One region of the Pseudomonas sp. LS44 genome, then DNA from elsewhere that is predicted to be linked to it. Evidence: predicted binding sites of a transcription regulator. Region 1 holds the regulator's gene; each other region holds the start of a gene.
The links. Region 1 encodes sigma-54, which starts transcription at its own class of promoters, with help from an activator protein. Its sites were predicted from a motif close to ANTGGCATNNANNTTGCTNT; they were not measured.
Positions count from the first base shown of each region.

Region 2: a site for sigma-54 is predicted at 2,508-2,527, ahead of glnK (P-II family nitrogen regulator). Genes of this name have one in related genera too.
Region 3: a site for sigma-54 is predicted at 2,268-2,287, ahead of flgB (flagellar basal body rod protein FlgB). Genes of this name have one in related genera too.

Region 1 is NZ_CP102830.1:893,469-897,592, reverse strand. It holds gene lptB (LPS export ABC transporter ATP-binding protein) at 1-620, shown strand, start outside; gene NVV93_RS03960 (RNA polymerase factor sigma-54) at 759-2,267, shown strand; gene hpf (ribosome hibernation-promoting factor, HPF/YfiA family) at 2,349-2,657, shown strand; gene ptsN (PTS IIA-like nitrogen regulatory protein PtsN) at 2,672-3,136, shown strand; gene rapZ (RNase adapter RapZ) at 3,150-4,004, shown strand; gene NVV93_RS03940 (HPr family phosphocarrier protein) at 4,019-4,124, shown strand, end outside.
Region 2 is NZ_CP102830.1:4,284,464-4,288,587, forward strand. It holds gene NVV93_RS19270 (secondary thiamine-phosphate synthase enzyme YjbQ) at 32-457, opposite strand; gene NVV93_RS19275 (ammonium transporter) at 622-1,941, opposite strand; gene glnK (P-II family nitrogen regulator) at 1,978-2,316, opposite strand; gene NVV93_RS19285 (accessory factor UbiK family protein) at 2,709-2,969, shown strand; gene NVV93_RS19290 (YifB family Mg chelatase-like AAA ATPase) at 3,101-4,124, shown strand, end outside.
Region 3 is NZ_CP102830.1:2,770,484-2,774,607, forward strand. It holds gene NVV93_RS12295 (flagellar hook protein FlgE) at 1-452, opposite strand, end outside; gene flgD (flagellar hook assembly protein FlgD) at 508-1,185, opposite strand; gene flgC (flagellar basal body rod protein FlgC) at 1,348-1,797, opposite strand; gene flgB (flagellar basal body rod protein FlgB) at 1,812-2,219, opposite strand; gene cheR (protein-glutamate O-methyltransferase CheR) at 2,599-3,426, opposite strand; gene NVV93_RS12320 (chemotaxis protein CheV) at 3,471-4,124, opposite strand, start outside.

The sequences.
Region 1 (4,124 bases):
GCCCCAACGGCGCTGGCAAAACCACCTGTTTCTACATGATTGTCGGCCTGGTGGGCGCTGATCAGGGCCGCGTGCGCATCGACCAACAAGACGTCACGCACCTGCCGATGCACGGTCGCGCTCGCGCCGGTATTGGCTATCTGCCGCAGGAAGCATCAATTTTTCGCAAGCTGTCGGTTGCCGACAACATCATGGCGATCCTCGAAACTCGCCAGGAACTCGACCGCGCCGGACGCCGCAAAGAGCTGGAAAGCCTGCTGCAGGAATTCCATATCAGCCATATCCGCGACAACCTCGGCATGAGCCTGTCTGGTGGCGAGCGCCGCCGGGTGGAAATCGCCCGAGCGCTGGCCACCGCACCGAAATTCATCCTGCTCGATGAACCGTTCGCCGGGGTCGACCCCATTTCGGTAGGCGACATCAAGCAAATCATTCATCACCTTAAAGCCAAAGGCATTGGCGTTTTGATCACCGATCACAACGTGCGCGAGACTTTGGACATCTGCGAAACCGCCTACATTGTCAATGACGGCCAATTGATCGCCGAGGGCGATGCCGAGACGATCCTGGCCAACCAGTTGGTCAAGGAAGTCTACCTGGGGCATGAATTCCGCCTGTAACGCGGCAAATTACCGGGAAGCAAACAACGGACTAGAAAAACACCCAAAGCTTGGGCATATAATTTGCTTCCTAACGGCGCCTCGCGCCCTGTAGTGGATGGCGCCCTGCGCCGGCGAACAAGGTACTAAGCCCCTGCCATGAAACCATCGCTAGTCCTTAAGATGGGCCAGCAGCTGACGATGACACCGCAGCTGCAACAGGCCATCCGCCTCCTCCAGCTATCCACCCTGGATCTCCAGCAAGAGATTCAGGAAGCTCTGGAATCCAACCCGATGCTGGAGCGCCAGGAAGAAGGCGAGGATTTCGACAACACCGATCCGCTGGCCAATGGCGCTGACACTCAGAATTCCACGCCGGAACAGGCCGAATCGTTTAGCGAAACCAGCTATCAGGAAACCAACTCGTCGCCCGAGAATCTCGAAGAAGGCGAGTGGAACGAACGCATACCCAGCGAGTTGCCCGTCGATACCGCCTGGGAAGATGTCTACCAGACGAGCGCCAGCAGCCTGCCCAGCAACGATGATGACGAGTGGGATTTCACCACCCGCACCTCATCCGGCGAGAGCCTGCAGACCCACCTGCTCTGGCAGCTCAACCTGGCGCCGATGTCCGATAAAGATCGCCTGATCGCCGTTACCCTGATCGATTGCATCAACAATCAGGGTTATCTGGACGAAACCCTGCAGGAAGTGCTGGAAGCCTTCGATCCGGAACTGGATATCGAACTCGATGAAATCGAAGCGGTGCTGCACCGCATCCAGCAGTTCGAACCCGCCGGCATCGGTGCACGCGACCTCAGCGAATGCCTGCTGCTGCAATTGCGCCAGCTGCCAGCAAAGACCCCCTGGCTGAGCGAGGCTCAACGCCTGGCGAGCGACTATCTCGATCTGCTCGGGGGGCGCGATTACAGCCAACTGATGCGTCGCATGCGCTTGAAAGAAGACGAGCTGCGCCAAATCATCGAACTGATTCAAAGCCTTAATCCGCGCCCGGGCTCGCAGATCGAATCGAGTGAGCCGGAATATGTGGTGCCGGATGTCATCGTGCGCAAACACAACGATCGCTGGCTGGTGGAGCTCAACCAGGAAGCCATGCCGCGCTTGCGGGTCAACCCGCAATACGCCGGCTTCGTGAAACGCGCCGACGCTAGTGCCGACAACACCTTCATGCGCAATCAGTTGCAGGAAGCGCGCTGGTTTATCAAGAGCCTGCAAAGCCGCAACGAAACGCTGATGAAGGTCGCCACGCAGATCGTCGAACATCAACGCGGCTTCCTCGACTATGGCGACGAAGCGATGAAACCGCTGGTTCTGCACGACATCGCCGAAGCCGTTGGCATGCATGAATCGACCATTTCACGGGTCACCACACAGAAATTCATGCATACCCCACGCGGTATTTACGAGCTGAAATATTTCTTCTCCAGCCACGTCAGTACCTCCGAAGGCGGCGAATGCTCGTCTACCGCGATCCGCGCAATCATCAAAAAACTGGTCGCCGCGGAAAATGCGAAAAAGCCGTTGAGCGACAGCAAGATCGCTGGTTTACTGGAAGCACAGGGCATTCAAGTGGCCCGTCGCACCGTCGCCAAATACCGTGAATCCCTCGGAATAGCCCCCTCCAGCGAACGCAAGCGACTGATGTGACGGAACATTGATCCAAGCCAAAGTGTTCCGGTTACAGGCCCGTTAGCCTGTTCTTACACACGGCAATAAGGAGAACGCGGTATGCAAGTCAACATCAGTGGACATCAACTGGATGTGACCGACGCCATGCGCGACTATGTCGCCGAGAAACTCGGACGATTGGAGCGCCACTTCGACAAGATCACCAATGTGCAGGTCATCATGGAGGTCGAGAAGCTCAAACAGAAAATCGAAGCGACTCTGCACATCGCCGGCGGCGAAATCGTCGCCAACGCCGAACACGAAGACATGTACGCCGCGATCGATCTGCTTACCGATAAGCTCGATCGCCAACTCATCAAATATAAGGAGAAGCAGCTAGGTCGCCTGCAAGGCGCTACGGCTCGCTAATAACCTTCCTTCCCATGATTCGACTTGAAAACATCCTGACCCCCGGCCGTTCCCTGGTGAACGTGCCGGGTGGCAGTAAAAAACGCGTACTGGAACAAATCGCCAACCTGGTCGCTCGCGAACTGCCCGACCTCGATGGCCAGGACATCTTTGAAAGTCTGGTGGCCCGTGAAAAACTCGGCTCCACCGGCTTCGGTAACGGCATCGCCATTCCCCATTGCCGGTTGCCAGGCTGTACTGCTCCGATCAGCGCGGTATTGCGCCTGGAAGCATCAGTCGATTTCGACGCCATCGATGGCGCCCCAGTCGACTTGCTATTTGTACTGCTGGTACCGGAAGCGGCTACCGACGAACACCTCGAATTGCTGCGGCAGATCGCCAGCATGCTCGATCGCAACGAAGTACGTGAGCGTCTGCGTCATGCGCAAAGTAGCGACAACCTATACCAAGTGGTTGTAGACGTTCAGAACGGTTCCTAAGGAAGCCCTCCTCATGCGCTTGATCATCGTCAGCGGCCGCTCCGGCTCAGGCAAGAGCACCGCCCTCGATGTCCTTGAGGACAACGGTTTCTATTGCATCGACAATCTTCCCGCCGGGTTGCTTCCCGAGCTTGCCGAGCGCTCGTTGTTGCATACCGAATTGATCGAGCCGCTGGTCGCGGTATCCATAGATGCGCGCAACTTGCCCAGCCAACTCGAGCGCTTCCCGGAGCTGCTGAACGAAGTCCGCGCCCGGTTTATCAATTGCGACGTGCTGTATTTGGATGCCGACGAGGAGGTACTGCTCAAGCGCTTCTCGGAAACCCGTCGCCGTCACCCGCTAACCAACGAGCGCCGCCCACTCGCAGAGGCGATCGCCGATGAGTCCACATTGCTCGGGCCGATTGCCGACCTCGCCGATCTGCGCATCGATACCAGCCACCTCAACCTTTATCAGTTGCGCGACAGCCTAAAGCTGCGCCTGCTGAACAAACCTGAGCCCGGCACCGCCTTTCTGGTCGAGTCTTTCGGCTTCAAGCGCGGCATGCCGGTCGATGCCGATCTGGTGTTCGATGTGCGCTGCCTGCCCAATCCCTATTGGAAGCCAGAGCTGCGTGAGCACTCCGGACTTGAGCAGGAAGTCATCGACTACCTCAGCGCGCAGCCCGATGTGGAAGAGATGTATCAGGATATCTACGCCTACCTGACCAAATGGCTGCCGCGTTTTGCCGCCAGCAACCGTGCCTATGTGACAATCGCCATCGGCTGCACCGGTGGTCACCACCGCTCGGTCTATCTGGCCGAACGCCTCGGTCAGTCACTCCAACATCTGAAGAACGTTCAGGTTCGCCACCGCGACCTTAGCTAAGGATTTTTGCCGCGATGCCCGTCTGTGAGATCACCATCATCAACAAGCTCGGCCTGCATGCCCGCGCTGCCGCCAAGTTTGTCGGCGTGGCAGGACGTTTTCCTTGCACGGTGCGCATCG
Region 2 (4,124 bases), 1.1 Mb from region 1:
TACGTACGCTATAGAACGTCGCCGGAAAAATTCAAATTGCCTCGCCATGTAGCGTGGCAAGAATCTGGCGCCCGCTCGCGTGATCGCGATGCTCGCCCAGATAGATTCCTTGCCAGGTTCCTAGCGCCAGGCGCCCACCGCTGATCGGCAGACTCAACTGGCAGCCCAACAGGCTGGCTTTGAAGTGCGCCGGCAAATCGTCCGGACCTTCGTCATCATGTTCGTAATCGCTGGCCTGTTGCGGTGCCAGGCGATTGAAGAATCGCTCGAAATCACGGCGTACCGCTGGATCAGCATTCTCGTTGACCGTCAGCGAAGCCGAGGTATGGCGCAACCACAGGTGCAACAGACCGATTCGACAGACATGCAGTTCCGAAAGTGCCGCCGTTATTTCTTCGGTGATCAGATGAAAGCCGCGCGAGCGCGGCGGCAAGTGGATCAAGCGCTGCTGCCACATACCGTCCTCCACTTCGCGCGCATTCTAGCGCGCCGCCGGAAAAAGCAAAGAGCCGCATACCAGAGCTTTGGATTTGATCAAGTTCAGTTCGGCATTGCCTGAGCGCTTGCCATAAAATGCAAAACGCCCGGCATGAGCCGGGCGCTTTGGACGAGCCGCGAACCTTACAGGTTGTAGCCACGCTCGTTGTGCTGAGCGAGGTCGAGACCGACGGTTTCTTCTTCTTCGTTAACCCGCAGCCCCATCACCAGATCCAGCACCTTGAGGATCACGAAGGTGACGATGGCGGTGTAGACCACGGTGAAGGCCACGCCTTTGAACTGGATGAACACTTGCGCGCCGATGTCGGTCACGGTGCCGAAGCCGCCCAGGGCCGGTGCCGCGAACACGCCAGTCAGCAGCGCGCCGATGATGCCACCGATACCGTGGACGCCGAAGGCATCCAGGGAGTCGTCGTAGCCCAGCTTGCGCTTCAGGCTGGTGGCGCAGAAGTAGCAGATCACGCCTGCAGCCAGACCGATCACCAGGGCGCCCATCGGGCCGACAGTACCAGCCGCCGGGGTGATGGCGACCAGACCGGCGACCACACCGGAGGCGATGCCCAGGGCGCTCGGCTTACCGTGGGTGACCCACTCGGCAAACATCCAGCCCAAAGCGGCAGCAGCAGTGGCGATCTGAGTAACCAGCATGGCCATGCCGGCGGTGCCGTTGGCAGCGACCGCGGAGCCGGCATTGAAGCCGAACCAGCCGATCCACAGCATGGCGGCGCCGATCAGGGTGAAACCGAGGTTGTGCGGGGCCATCGGGGTGGTCGGGTAGCCTTTACGCTTGCCCAGCACCAGGCAGGCCACCAGACCGGCGATACCAGCGTTGATGTGCACCACGGTGCCGCCGGCGAAGTCCAGCACGCCCCAGTCCCACATCAGGCCGCCGTTGCCGGACCAGACCATGTGCGCGATCGGTGCATAGACCAGGGTGAACCACACGGCCATGAAGATCAGCATGGCGGAGAACTTCATGCGCTCGGCGAAGGCACCGACGATCAGCGCCGGGGTGATGATGGCGAAGGTCATCTGGAAGACGATGAACACGCTTTCCGGGAAGGCCATGGTCAGGCTGGCCGGAGTCAGGCCGGCGAGGAACGCCTTGCCGAAACCGCCGACGAAGGAGTTGAAGTTAACGACGCCCTGCTCCATGCCAGTGGTATCGAACGCGATGCTGTAGCCATAGATGACCCACAGGACACTGATCAGACCGGTGATGGCGAAGCACTGCATCATTACCGACAGAATATTCTTGGAACGCACCATGCCGCCGTAGAACAGCGCCAGGCCGGGGATAGTCATGAACAGGACAAGAGCGGTGGCCGTGAGCATCCACGCGGTATCACCGCTATTTAGCACAACCTCGTCGGCGGCCATGGCCAGGCCGGGGGTAACGAGGGACAACAGGGCTCCTAGCCCTGCGAATTTACGCAGAGTCATATTGTTTTCTCCTGGGGCGTTGGGTTCGGCGGCTTTTTAGATTGCGTCTGTGCCGGTTTCGCCGGTACGGATACGAATGGCCTGTTCCAGATTGACCACGAAGATCTTGCCGTCACCGATCTTGCCGGTGTTGGCCGCCTTGGTGATGGCCTCGATCACGCGATCGAGTTGATCGTCGGCAATCGCCACATCGATCTTTACCTTAGGCAGGAAATCAACAACGTATTCGGCGCCGCGATACAACTCGGTGTGGCCCTTCTGACGCCCGAAGCCTTTGACTTCAGTGACAGTGATGCCTTGCACGCCGATCTCGGACAACGACTCACGCACGTCGTCGAGCTTGAACGGCTTGATGATGGCAGTGACTAGCTTCATGAAACTTTCTCCCGTTTTTGGTGGACTCGCCCCAGGAAAAACGAACCCGGTTCAAGTCTAAGCGCAGTGTCTGGCTTTGTAACGCGTCGGGCGCCCAGTTCGGCCACTCCAACAACAACCAATCGTTATGGGCGAAACAACTCCCCGTTTCACCTTTCCCGATCTGCATCGGTGCATGCGTCACAGGCGACTAAGCAGAAACCTTGCCAGCTCGACAAAAAAGAAGCTTTTCAGTTGTTTAGCGCAGATTCATAGGTTTGACGCGGGTATACGGCTATGTTTACCGCACAACAATGGTGCGACCACTCCCCTCTAGTTGCTCCTTAACCGTGCGCAAAAAGCCGCATCAGGGCACGTGCTACACTGCGCCGCTCGCCACCGGAGCCGCGCGCATGCTGCCACCCAAAGCCTTTCTCGATGCCCTCGCTAGCCAAGCCGCCCGGCTGTTCAGCAGTGAAGGCCCACTTCCCCACACCGAGATCGAAAGCCAGTTCAAGGCCTTACTGCAAAGTGCCTTCAGCAAACTGGATTTGGTCAGCCGCGACGAATTCGATAGTCAAATGGCCGTTCTGGCGCGCACCCGTAGTCGCCTGGAAGCCTTGGAAGCGAAAGTTGCCGAGTTGGAAGCCAAGCAGAATCCGCCCGCCAGCTGATCGCTTGCTCGGCGCAGGAGCCGCGCTCGGGTAACCGCGACAGGTATTGAGCGACACCGATTCAATGCTGCGTAGACGCGCAGTAGCTACCTATCCGCCGGCCCGCCGGCGGGACCGATCAAGGAGTGATCATGTCCCTGGCTATTGTTCACAGCCGTGCCCTGGTGGGCGTCGAAGCGCCCGCCGTCAGCGTCGAAGCCCATTTGGCCAACGGCTTGCCGTCGCTGGCCCTGGTCGGCCTGCCGGAAACCAGCGTGAAGGAAAGCAAGGACCGCGTGCGCAGCGCGATCCTCAACTCCGGCTTCGATTTCCCGCCCCGCCGCATCACCCTCAACCTGGCTCCTGCCGACCTGCCCAAAGACGGTGGACGTTTCGATTTGGCCATCGCCCTCGGGATTCTCGCCGCCAGCGGCCAGGTGCCTGGCGAGGCGCTTGGCGAGCTCGAGTGTCTTGGCGAACTGGCGCTGTCCGGCGCGGTACGCGCAGTCCAGGGCGTGCTGCCGGCGGCGCTGGCCGCGCGCGCGGCGGGGCACACGCTGATCGTGCCGCGGGCGAATGCCGAGGAAGCCAGCCTGGCCTCGGGTCTCAAGGTGCTGGCCGTCGACCACCTGTTGGAACTCGCCGCACACCTCAATGGCAGCCAGCCGCTAATGCCCTATCAGGCCCAGGGCCTGCTGCGGCGCACCCCGCCGTATCCGGACCTGGCCGAAGTGCAGGGCCAGCACTCGGCCAAGCGCGCCCTGTTGGTCGCCGCCAGTGGCGGGCATAACCTGCTGCTCAGCGGCCCGCCCGGCACCGGCAAAACCCTGTTGGCCAGTCGCCTGCCCGGGCTGCTGCCGCCCCTCGATGAAGCTGAAGCGCTGGAGGTCGCGGCGATTCATTCGGTGGCCAGCCATGCCCCGCTGGAAGCCTGGCCGCAGCGACCGTTTCGTCAGCCGCACCACAGCGCCTCCGGCCCGGCCCTGGTCGGCGGGGGCAGCCGGCCGCAGCCGGGGGAAATCACCCTGGCGCACCAAGGCGTATTGTTTCTCGACGAATTGCCGGAATTCGATCGCAAGGTGCTCGAGGTCCTGCGCGAACCCATGGAGTCCGGCCACATCGTCATCGCCCGGGCGCGCGACAAGGTGCGCTTCCCGGCGCGCTTTCAATTGGTCG
Region 3 (4,124 bases), 1.9 Mb from region 1:
TTCGGCGCCTGGTTGGAGGTTTCGATACGCAGATCGCCCACCACGCCGCTCTGGATATTGCCATTGCCGTCGACGGTATTGCCCTGCAGGCGATAGCCGAAGTTGTTGGTCACATAGCCGTCGCGGTCGGTACCGAAGTAGCCAGCCCGGGTATAGCCGACGTCGCCGCCATTGCTGGTGACGAAGAAACCGTTGCCGTTGATGGCCAGGTCCAGGGCGTTCTGCGTGTAGTTGATGTTGCCCTGGTTGAACAGCTGCGACACGTTGGCGAGCAGCACGCCGCTGCCCTGCGGGTTGGACCCGGTGCCGAGTACCGAGGCGGCATACACGTCAGCGAATTCCGCGCGCGACTGCTTAAAGCCCGCCGTGCCGGCGTTGGCGATGTTGTTGCCGGTAACGTTGAGGTCACTGGTGGCAGCCCGCAGACCGCTGAGACCGATATTGAACGCCATTCAAGACTCCTTGGCCGGTAAGTCCGGCGACTCCAGCAAACGCTGATTCTGTGAATTACTGACCGATGACCTGGACCTGGGAGAGCGCAACGCTGCCGATTCCCGCCAGGTTGAGCATCAATTCGCCGCCGTTCTGGGCCAGGGTGACGCTGTCGACGTTGGCCGGCAGCATGGTGTACAGCCCCTTGGTTTCGGTGCCGTAAACCGCCTGCGCTTCGAACTTGTAGGTGCCGGGCGGCAAAATATTGCCGTTCGAATCCTTGCCGTCCCACATGAAGCTGACATTGCCGGCCTCCTGCTGACCAAGGTTGACGCGGTTCACTACCGTGCCGGCGCTGTCGTAGACGTTGACGTAGACGTTGCTGCTGGAAACCGGCAACACCGCGCTGGCCTTGAAGGTCTCGCTGGTATCGACCACAGCCTTGTCGCTCGGCACGATCACCTTGCGGCCGACCAGCGAGGATGCCTGCAGCGCCTGCGAGGACTGGTAGCCGGAGAGCAACGAACTCATGCTGTCGTTGAGCTTCTCCACGCCCTCCACCTGGCTGAACTGCGCCAGTTGGGCGATGAACTCGCCGTTGCCTTGCGGCTCCAGCGGGTTCTGGTTGTTCAGCTGCGCCACCAGCAGATTGAGAAACTCGTTCTTGCCGAGTTCCTTGGACTTGGTTTCGCTCTTGATCTGGTACTGGTCCAGCGCCGAACTGCCGACACCGCTTACGCCATCTGTGCTCATGATTCTTCCTCGTGCGCCTTACCAGGCCGTTGGAAAACTACCTACGTTGCCGATACGGCGTTAAAAACGGCCTCAAAATGCTCATTTACAACACGTAAACTGCGCTTTTTCGGCCGTTTTTGCCTTGTCTCGGCTGCCTCGCCTACATTTTTCAACGGCCTGTTACTGACCCAGGGTCAGGACTTTTTGCATCATCTGCTTGGCGGTGTTCATCATTTCGGTATTGGTCTGGAAGGCACGGCTGGCAGAAATCATGTCAGCCATCTCCTCGACCACGTTGACGTTCGGGTAATAGACGTAGCCGTTGTCGTCGGCAGCCGGATGCTTCGGCTCGTAGCGCGGCGTCAGGGTGCTCTGGTCTTCGATCACGCCGAGCACCTGCACGCCGGCACCGGACTGGTCCTGGTCGGCGAACAGCGAGCCACGGTCGCCGCTGCCGCTCAGCGAGCTCTGGAACATGGTGGCAAACACCGGATGGCGGGCGCGGTAGGTCTGATCGACGCTGGACGACACGCTCTCGGCGTTGGCGATGTTGCTGGAAATGGTGTTCAGGCGAGTGCTCTGGGCGCTCATGCCGGTTCCGGCGATATTGAAAACACTGGCTAGTGACATGGCAGAGGTCTCCCTTATTCGCCGCGCAGGGCGGTGATCAGCCCTTTGAACTTGCTGTTGAGCAGCGTGAAGCTGGATTGGAACTGCACCGAGTTTTCCGCGTAATTGGCTTGCTCGAGCTGCGCGTCCACAGTGTTCTGGTCGATCGACGGCTGCATCGGCGTGCGGTACTGCAGCGCAGCGTCGGCCATGCCGATGCCCTGCGCGTCGATGTGCTGGCTGTTGGTGCGATTCAGCTGAAAGGTGCCGCGCTGGGTCTTCTCGCTTTGCTCAGCGAGCACCGAAGCGAAATCCAGATCACGCGCCTTGTAATTCGGCGTGTCGGCATTGGCGATGTTGTTGGCCAGCACTTCGGCGCGCTGGGCGCGGAAGCCGAGTGCTTTTTCATGAATCCCGAGGGCTTTGTCGAAACTGATGCTCATGGTCAACGAACCTTGCCAAGTGGCTTATCTGGTTTTCCTGCCAGAGATATAGCAAGGCGCGTGCCATTTTATTTTTTGCTTATTTTTCAATGATATAGATAGATATTACTGGTGCATTGCCGCATCAAGCGGCAAGCCTTTTCCGCCTCCCGGCAAGCTCGACAGCGAGCATTGCCGCCCCTGTGCCGATCACGGCGCGGCGATGGGTATCGCTTCGCTCAACCCATCTACGGATCTGTAGGAGCGAATTCATTTGCGATGGGGCCGCTCGAGTTGCCCCTGTTCGCGAATGAATTCGCTCCTACACAGCACCGTAGCCCGGATGAAATCCGGGGCGAAAAAAAGGAGGCCTAGGCCTCCTTCTATATGTACGTACGAATCACTTCACCTTGTAGATGATCCCCGGGCTGCACTGGACCATCTGGTAATGATCCGGCAAGCCGTTCAGCGCTTCCGATGCACCGAGGAACAGATAGCCGCCCGGCTTCAGCGTGGCATGAATGCGCAGCAGGATGTCCTTCTTCACTTCCGCGGAAAAGTAAATCAGCACGTTGCGGCAGAACACGATGTCGAACTTGCCCAGCACCGCATAGCTGTCGAGCAGGTTGAGCGGGCGGAACTCGACCCGATTGCGGATCGCCGGCTTGACCGCCCAGCGCCCAGGCGCAGTGTTGTCGAAGTACCGCTGCAAACGCTCCTGCGACAAGCCCCGGCCAATCGCCAAGCTGTCGTACTCGCCGGTCTTACAGGCTTGCAGCATCGAGCTGGACAGATCGGTGCCGAGAATCTGCGCGCCGCCGCGCAGCTGCCCAAGGTTGCTGCGCTCGAACTCATCGATCGCCATGGACAACGAATACGGCTCCTGCCCCGACGAGGCGGCCGCCGACCAAATGCGCAGCCGTTGGGTAGGATTGGTCTTCAGCAGCTCCGGCAGAACGCGGCTTTTCAGTACGTCAAACGGATAGGTATCGCGAAACCACAGGGTTTCGTTGGTGGTCATGGCGTCCACCACCAGCTCACGCAGCCCGCTGCGGGGCTGCCCCTCCATACGCTGCACCAGTTCGCCGAGGCTCTTGATGCTGTGCTGCTCCATCAGCTTGTTCAGCCGACTGGACACCAGATACTGCTTATTGCTGCCCAACAAAATGCCGCAGGCTTTTTCCAGAAAAATCCGGAACTGTTCGAAATCCACATTACCTGAAGACACTGAGGCCGCCTTACCAAACATACTTATCTCCGAAAGCCAGACCTTCAGCTTTCATCCGCTACCTTGATGCGTTCAACCACCCGCGACGCCAAATCGTCGGGGCGGAATTTGGCGAGGAAATCGTCCGCGCCGACCTTCTTCACCATGGCTTGGTTGAATACCCCGGAAAGCGAAGTATGCAGGAGGATATGCAGCTTCTGCATGCGCGGGTCGTGGCGAATTTCTGCCGTCAGGGTGTAGCCATCCATCTCCGGCATCTCGATGTCGGAGATCAACATCAATAGCTCTTCCTCGGGTAGCCGACCTTCGTCGACCATAGCGCGCAAGTATTCCAGCGCCTCGCGGCCATCATTCAGCGCAACGACCTCAACGCCCACCGTTTGCAGGCAACGCATCACCTGCTTACGCGCCACCGACGAGTCGTCGACGATCAGGACCCGCTTGCTCGGCGCCTTGCTCTGGGTTTCCTGGTCGATGATGCCCGCGGAAATATGCTCAGAGGTCGGCGCTACTTCGGCGAGGATCTTCTCCACGTCGATGATTTCCACCAATTGCTGATCCAGACGGGTGACGGCGGTCAGGTAGTGATCGCGGCCCGTGCCTTTGGGCGGCGGCAGGATTTCTTCCCAGTTCATGTTGACGATGCGCTCCACCGAACGCACCAGGAAGCCCTGAACCTTGGTGTTGTACTCGGTGAT